Regions from separate parts of the Methylibium sp. T29 genome, predicted to be linked through region 1. Evidence: predicted binding sites of a transcription regulator. Region 1 holds the regulator's gene; the other holds the start of a gene.
What was found. Region 1 encodes sigma-54, which starts transcription at its own class of promoters, with help from an activator protein. Its sites were predicted from a motif close to TGGCANGNAANCTGCTTT; they were not measured.
Positions count from the first base shown of each region.

Region 1 (4,165 bases):
GCCAGCCGGCGGCGGCCAGCATCGCGGCAGCCAGCGTCTCCTTCAGTGGCGCCTCGCCCTGGTCCTCGCGCCAGCCGCGCTTGAACAGCGCCTCGCCCGAGGTGTCGACATACAGCGTGGCGTGCTCGGGCGCCAGGTGCAGCAGCAGCGGCAGGTCGGGGCGGCGGGTGTCGACGCTCGGGCGCGCGCCGAGCGCGTCGCGCATCGCGTCGCAGACACCGTCCTTGATGCGCAGCGCGGCGAAGTTCAGGCTCTTGAGCGGCGCGCGCTGCGCGGTCACGTCCACCTTCAGGGTCTGCGTCGGCGTGATCCAGTCGGGCCAGCGCGGGCTGCGGGCCAACGCGTACAGGTCGTCCTCGCTGCGGTAGGGCGCATCGGCCACCTGCCACAGCACGCGCTGGGCGAGCCGGCTGCCGAGGTTGAGTGCCATCGCCTCGCGCGGGCCGCCGCGCACCATCACGCCGCCGCGCTGCGTCTGCGCCGCCGCGCCCGGCAGCAACCGGGCAACCTCGTCGGCGAGCAGCGCCTCGACGCCGGCCGCGCAGGGGAGGAACAAGGAGGACGGCGGGGCGTCGGGCGGAAGGGCGACGTTCATGCGTGCAGAGGGGTTCGAGGGTTGCGCTCGCGCCTCGGTCGACACCGGGCGGGGCGCTGGGTCTTGTTGCCGGTTCGGGCCCGAGACCTCGTCGTCACATCATCGTGCGCCGCAGGTTGGCCGGCGCGATCTTCAGCGCCTCGCGGTACTTCGCCACCGTGCGGCGTGCCACCTGGATGCCCTGCTCTTCCAGCATGCTGCTGAGCTGGCTGTCCGACAGCGGCTTCTTGGCGTCCTCGGCACTGACCAGCTGCTTGATCAGCGCACGCACCGCGGTGCTCGACGCATTGCCACCGGCCTCGGTGTTGAGCGAGGAGCCGAAGAAGTACTTCAGCTCGAAGGTGCCGTAGGGCGTGGACATGTACTTGGCGGTGGTCACGCGCGAGATGGTCGACTCGTGCAGACCCAGCTCGTCGGCGATCTCGCGCAGCACCAGCGGCTTCATCGCGATCGCGCCATGGCTGAAGAAGGCCTTCTGGCGCTCGACGATGGCCTGCGACACGCGCTGGATGGTGTCGAAGCGCTGCAGGATGTTCTTCATGAACCAGCGCGCCTCCTGCAGCCGCGAGCTCAGGCCCGCGCCCGATTCGGTGCGCGCGCCCCGCTGCTGCTTGATGGCCTGGGCGTAGAGGTCGTTGATGCGCAGCTTGGGCATCACGTCGGGGTTGAGCACCACGCGCCAGCCGCGGCCGGCCTTCTGCACGATGACATCGGGCACGATGATGTTGGCCTCGGCCTTGGTGAAGGGCCGGCCGGGCTTGGGCTCGCAGCGCACGATCAGCGCCTGCGCGGCCTTCAGCAGCTCCTCGTCGGCGCCGGTGGCGGCCATCAGCTTCTTGCCGTCGCGCCGCGCCAGCAACTCGAGGTGGTACTTGCAGATCAGGATCGCGATCATCTGCGCCTCACAGCGCGGTCCGGCCCGCAGCTGCAGCGTCAGGCACTCTGACAGGTCGCGCGCACCGACGCCCAGCGGCTCCAGGTTGTGCAGCCACTTCAGCGCGCAGCGCAGGCGGTCGAGCAGCTCCTCGACCGCGATGTCGTCCTCGTCGCCGGCCAGGCGCTGGGCGATCTCTTCCAGGGGGTCGGCCAGGTAGCCGTCCTCGTCGAGCGATTCGATCAGCACCATCACCGCGCCGCGGTCCTCGTCGCTCAGGCGCATGCCGCGCAACTGGTCGCGCAGGTGGTCCTGCAGGCTCACCCCGGCGCTGCTGCGCTCCATGGGGTCGAACTCGTCGCTGTCGTTGTTGCCGGCCTTGCCGGGCGTCTCGCGGATGCCGTCGAAGTCCTCGCGCTCGGTGCCGTTCTCCCAGTCCTCGCGCTCGGTGGTGCCGAACTCGGCCGCATCCACCGCGACCGGCTCGGGGTCGGCGGCCACCTCGGACCCCGAGCCCTCCCAGGCGTCATCGGCCTGGCGCTCCGTGGCCGTGGCGCGCTCCACCGGCGCGTCGAACGGGGTCGGCGCATCTTCCTCCACTTCGAGGAAGGGGTTCTGCTCCAGCATCTGCTCGACTTCCTGGTGAAGCTCGAGCGTGGAAAGCTGCAGCAGCCGGATCGACTGCTGAAGCTGCGGCGTGAGCGCCAGATGCTGCGAAAAACGGACCTGCAGGGAAGGCTTCATCACATCCTGAAGTGCTCGCCGAGGTAGACCTTGCGGACGTCGGCGTTCTCGACGATCTGCTCGGGGGTGCCTTCGGCCAGCACGCGTCCTTCGCTGATGATGTAGGCGCGGTGGCAGATGCCCAGGGTCTCGCGCACGTTGTGGTCGGTGATCAGCACGCCGATCCCGCGGCTCTTGAGGAAGCCGATGATTCGCTGGATCTCGATCACCGCGATCGGATCGACGCCGGCGAACGGCTCGTCGAGCAGGATGAAGCGCGGCTGCGTGGCCAGCGCGCGGGCGATCTCGACGCGCCGCCGTTCGCCGCCCGACAGTGCCGGTGCCGGGCTGTCGCGCAGCTTGTCGATCGACAGGTCGTGCAGCAGGCCGTCGAGCAGCTCGTCGATGCGTGCCTTGGTGTAGGCCTTGCCGCGTTCGTCGAACTGGAGCTCCAGCACCGCGCGGATGTTCTCCTCGACGGTGAGCTTGCGGAAGATCGAGGCCTCCTGCGGCAGGTAGGACAGCCCGAGGCGCGAGCGCTGGTGGATCGGCAGGCGCTCGATCGGCGCGCCGTCGATGCGGATCTCGCCGGCGTCGGCGCGCACCAGGCCCACGATCATGTAGAAGCTGGTGGTCTTGCCGGCGCCGTTCGGGCCCAGCAGGCCCACCACCTCGCCGGCCGCAACGGCCAGGTGCACGTCCTTGACGACCTTGCGGGCGCCGTAGCTCTTCTGCAGTCCGCGAGCCTCCAGGCGGCTCGCCATCGCCGTGTTCATGGCCGCGTCCCCGCCCCGGAGTTGGCGCCGAAGCCGGGTTCTCGCGCGGCGTCAGCACGCCGCGCACCCGGCCTGGCGCGGCCGCGGAGGCCGGGCCGCCGAGCACCTGGAAGACCTCGGTCACGTTGTCGTAGGAGATGGTGTTGCCGGCCACCTCGTCGGCCAGCGTGCTGCCGCGGAAGCGCCGCAGCACGGCCTGGTTCACGAGCCGCACGGTGTCGCCGCGGCCGTCGTACTCGAGGCGCTCGGCCTCGCCCTCGATGTACTCGTCGTTGCTGCCGCGCTTCTGGCGGAAGTAGGCACGCTTGTTCGGCCAGCCGGTCGCCACCGCGGACTGGTAGCCTCGGGACTCTGGCGCACCTCCACGCGGTCGGCGCGGATGACGATGCTGCCCTTGGTGATCTCGACGTTGCCCGACAGGATGTTCAATTGCTTGACCTCGTCGACCCGGGCCGAGTCGGCAGTGAAGGCCAGCGGCTGGCTGCGGTCAGCCTTTTCGGCGGCGAAGGCCGGCAGCAGGGCCAGCCCCAGCACCGCCAGGACGGCCCGGCAAACAGCTGCGCCAGCAAGGTGCACCGCGATGCAGGATAGGGGGTCGGAGCGGACATGGAGGGAATCGGCATGAATCTTGCTGCCGATTCTAGGGTGAGTTCGATCGCTTGCCACGGCCGGCCGCCGCTCCGACGGCCGCTGTCGCGTCGACGCCAAACGAGGGTCAGCCGCCCTTGCGGATCTGCGCGATCAGGTGGTCGGTGATCGCCAGCGCGCGGTCGTTGCTGCCGGCCAGCGAACCCGAGGTGTAGTAGGACCCGTTGATGCCGATCGCCGGCGTGCCGTCGATCTTGTAGCCGGCCGACAGCGCGGCGGCCTGGCGGGCCTTGGTCTGCACCGAGAACGAGTTCATCACGTCGAGGAACTTGGCCTTGTCGACGCCATTCTTCGCCACGAAGTCGCCGATCGCCTCGGGCGTGTTCAGCGGATTGCGTTCGACGTGCATCGCGGTGAAGACCTTGCGGTGCAGGGTGTCGACCAGCCCCAGGGCCTCGATCGCGAAGTACAGCTTCTGGTGCAGCACGAACGGCACCTCGCGGAAGGCGACCGGCAGGCGCCGGAAGGTGATGTCCGGCGGCAGCTTCTTGACCCAGGATTCGAGCATCGGCTCGAAGGCGTGGCAGTGCGGGCAGCCGTACCAGAAGA
Region 1 covers NZ_AZND01000243.1:546-4,710, reverse strand. The annotation lists partial or broken gene x551_RS18535 (THUMP domain-containing protein) at 1-595, opposite strand, end outside; gene x551_RS18530 (RNA polymerase factor sigma-54) at 690-2,213, opposite strand; gene lptB (LPS export ABC transporter ATP-binding protein) at 2,213-2,968, opposite strand; partial or broken gene lptA (lipopolysaccharide transport periplasmic protein LptA) at 3,144-3,502, opposite strand; gene x551_RS18520 (thiol:disulfide interchange protein DsbA/DsbL) at 3,684-4,165, opposite strand, start outside.

Region 2 (4,165 bases), on a different contig from region 1:
GCCCGGGACCGCGCGTGTAGGCCACCACGTCGACATCGGCCAACGCCCGGCCCGCCTCGGCAAGCACCTGTCGCGTCAGCGGCAAGGCCCGACGGATGTGATCGCGCGAGGCGAGTTCGGGCACGACACCGCCGTAGGCCTCGTGCATGGCGACCTGGCTGTGCAAGGCGTGGGCAAGCAGTCGCGGGCGCTCGCCATGGTCGGCCGCCACCAGCGCCACGCCGGTTTCGTCGCAGGAAGATTCGAAGCCGAGAATCAGCATCGCAGGAGTGTAGTGAGGCGATTCCGGTGACCTCGAGCACCGGCCCTGCCACAAAACCATGCCATTCGTTTCCTTTGGTCACATGGCGGGTGTGACGGAAAACACGATATTCGGGACTGTCGACCTATCGCAGTCCGGGCGCGCTGGTTAACCTGCGTTCACAGCGGCGTGAGGCCGCGCTCCCGGTAGATCGCCCCATGAAACAGTACAAGCTTTCCGCTTGGCCCGACCTGCCGGCAGGATTCCATCGCACGGCCTACCGGCGCATGCTGCACCAGATGTCCCACCGCCACGTGACCGTGCGCCAGCTGATGGCCGAGAGCGGCCTAGCACGTTCGGCGGTGATGCAGTTTCTCGACACGCTGTCGGAGCGCGAACTGCTCGACGAACGTCCGCACGCCGCACCGCCCACCGCGCTCGGCAAGCTGCTGCCGATGGCGTTGTGGCGCCGCGCCTTCGCGACACAGAGCCCGATCTAGACTCACGGTACCGACTCCGTGACAAGGCCCGCCTCGAGCGGGCCTTGTCATTTCCAGCGTCGGCGTGGTGGCCGTTGGCGCGCTCCTTGCAGCGCAGCCAACATGACCTCTCTCCAGGCGCTGCGCATCGTCATCGTCGCACCGGAATCGCTCACCCCGGCCGCGGACGACGACGACGCACTCGTCGAGGCGGAACGCTCGCGCAGCCTGCGCATCGGCCTGCTGGCCAACGGCTACAACATCGTCGCGGTATTGCCGATCGATGCCTTCCTGCCCGAGCGCATCGCGCAGATCCAGCCTGACATGATCGTTGTCGACGCGCAAAGCCAGGCGCGCGACACGCTCGAGCACGTCGTGATGTCCACGCGCGACGAACGCCGGCCCATCGTGCTGTTCACCGACGACGCCGACACCAGCCACGTCGGCGCGGCCATCGCCGCCGGCGTGACGGCCTATGTCGTCGCCGGCCTGGCGCCCGAGCGCATCAAACCGGTGCTCGACGTCGCGCTCGCACGCTTTCAGCACGAGGAAGCCCTGCGCCGCGAACTCGCCGACGCGCGCACGCAGCTCAGCGACCGCAAGCTGATCGACCGCGCCAAAGGCTTGTTGATGAGCCGCCAGCAACTCAGCGAGGACGAGGCCTACGCCCGGTTGCGCAAGACAGCGATGGACCGCGGCCTGCGGGTCGCGGAGGTCGCGCAACGCCTGATCGACGTGGCCGACATGCTGGGCTGAGGCGCTCGATCTTCCCGCTCTGGCACGAGGTTTGCTGCAGTGCACCCAAGGATCAACGGCGATCCCCTTTCCGGTGCGGCCACGCTCGGCCACACCGCAGCAGACGACGGCGTCTCACCCCGCACCGCTCCAGGGCTGTGTGGTCGTGATGGCGCCGTTTTTCATTTGAGCCTGATTTCTGGAGTCCGAATGCCATGCCGAACGACATCGCCAACCGCGCCCTGCTGGGCCGCCGCACCATGCTGAAAGCCGCTGCAGCCGCCACCGCCGTCGGCGCCGTGCCTGGATTGCAATCCGCCGTCTGGGCCGCCGGCTCCGACAAGCCCGAGAAGGACGAGGTGCGGATCGGCTTCATCCCGCTGACCGACTGCGCCTCCGTGGTGATGGCCTCGGTGCTCGGCTTCGACAAGAAGTACGGCGTGAAGATCGTGCCCACCAAGGAAGCGTCCTGGGCCGGCGTGCGCGACAAGCTGGTCAACGGCGAGCTCGACATGGCGCACGTCCTCTACGGGCTGATCTACGGCGTGCACCTCGGTACCGGCGGCCCCAAGAAGGACATGGCCGTGCTGATGGCGCTCAACAACAACGGTCAGGCGATCACGCTGTCGAAAGCCCTTGCGGACAAGGGCGCCGTCGACGGGCCTTCATTGTCCAAGCTGATGGCGACGGAGAAGCGGGAGTACACCTTCGCCGGGACCTTCCCGACGGGCACGCACGCGATGTGGATGCACTACTGGCTGGCGGCCGCCGGCATCAACCCCCTGTCCGGCGCGAAGCTCATCACGGTGCCGCCACCGCAGATGGTGGCCAACATGCGCGTGGGCAATATGGATGGCTTCTGCGTGGGCGAACCCTGGAACCACCGCGCCATCATGGACGGCATCGGCATCACGGCCAACACCACGCAGGACATCTGGAAGGACCATCCCGAGAAGGTGCTGGGAACGACCAACGACTTCGTCAAGAAGAACCCGAACACCACGCGCGCAGTGATGATGGCCGTGCTGGAAGCCAGCCAGTGGATCGACGCCGGCCTGCAGAACAAGATGAAGATGGCCGAGACGGTTGCGCAGAAGGCGTACATCAACACTTCGGTGGATGCCATCAACCAGCGCATTCTCGGTCGCTACCAGAACGGTCTCGGCAAGACCTGGGACGATCCCAATCACATGAAGTTCTTCAACGACGGGGCCGTCAATTTCCCCTACCTGAGCGACGGCATGTGGTTCCTCACGCAGCACAAGCGCTGGGGCCTGCTGAAGGAACACCCGGACTACCTGGCCGTGGCGCAGCAGGTCAACCAGATCGCGCTCTACAAGGACGTGGCGAGCGCCATGAAGATCAATGTGCCGAAGGATTCGATGCGCAGCAGCAAGCTGATCGACGGCGTGGTCTGGGATGGCAAGAACCCGAAGGCCTATGCCGACGGATTCAAGATCAAGGCTTAAAGCAAGGAGAACCCCATGGTCAGTGCCGTGTTCCACGATCCCTCGGGTGCCGGCCTCGCCGGTACGCCCGCCGCGGTGAGTGTCAGCAAGCCCGCATTGGCGGCGTCCGTAGCCGACCTGCCTTCGGCCAGGCCGGCGGCCCGCCTTCCGGCCGAGCCCTTCGACTGGCGCGGGCTCGCATTGCGCGTGCTGCCGCCCATCTTCGGCGCCGGCCTGCTGATCGGCATCTGGGCGCTGCTCACGATGAACGGCGGCGCCTTCCCGACGCCTGCGGCCACCTGGGCCGAGTTCGCGAAGCTGTTCAGCGATCCGTTCTACGACAACGGCCCGAACGACCAGGGCATCGGCTGGAACGTCCTGTTCTCGCTCGAACGCGTTGCGCTGGGCTTCGGGCTTGCCGCGCTGGTGGGCATTCCGGCCGGCTTCGTGCTCGGGCGCTTCAGCTTCGTCAACCACATGATCTCGCCGCTGATCAGCCTGCTGCGACCGGTGTCGCCACTGGCGTGGTTGCCGATCGGGCTGCTGGTGTTCAAGGCCGCCAATCCGGCGGCCATCTGGACGATCTTCATCTGCTCGATCTGGCCGATGATCATCAACACCGCCGTCGGCGTGCAGCGCGTGCCGCAGGACTACCTGAACGTGGCACGGGTGCTGAACCTCAGCGAGTGGAAGGTGATGACGCGCATCCTGTTCCCCGCCGTGCTGCCCTACATGCTGACCGGCGTTCGCCTGTCGGTCGGAACGGCCTGGCTGGTGATCGTGGCGGCCGAGATGCTGACCGGCGGCGTCGGCATCGGCTTCTGGGTCTGGGACGAGTGGAACAACCTGAACGTGGCCCATATCCTGATCGCGATCTTCGTCATCGGCATCGTCGGTCTGCTGCTCGAGCAGGCGCTGATGCTGATCGCACGCCGCTTCAGCTTCGACGATTGAGGAGACTCCCATGACCAGCTTCATCGAAGTGCAGAACGCCGAGATGGTGTTCACCACGCGCAAGGGCCGCTTCCATGCGCTGCGCGAGATCAACCTGCAGATCGAGCGCGGCGAGTTCATCACGCTGATCGGCCATTCGGGCTGCGGCAAGTCGACCCTGCTCAACCTGATCGCCGGCCTGCTGACGCCCAGCAGTGGCGTGCTGCTGTGCGACAACCGCGAGATCGCGGCACCGGGCCCGGAGCGTGCGGTGGTGTTCCAGAACCACTCGCTGCTACCGTGGCTGACCTGCTACGAGAACGTGCACC
Region 2 covers NZ_AZND01000124.1:596-4,760, reverse strand. The annotation lists gene tsaD (tRNA (adenosine(37)-N6)-threonylcarbamoyltransferase complex transferase subunit TsaD) at 1-262, opposite strand, end outside; gene x551_RS14150 (MarR family transcriptional regulator) at 460-741, shown strand; gene x551_RS14145 (ANTAR domain-containing protein) at 844-1,476, shown strand; gene x551_RS14140 (CmpA/NrtA family ABC transporter substrate-binding protein) at 1,671-2,924, shown strand; gene ntrB (nitrate ABC transporter permease) at 2,940-3,857, shown strand; gene x551_RS14130 (ABC transporter ATP-binding protein) at 3,868-4,165, shown strand, end outside.
Region 2: a site for sigma-54 is predicted at 1,497-1,514, ahead of x551_RS14140 (CmpA/NrtA family ABC transporter substrate-binding protein). Genes of this name have one in related genera too.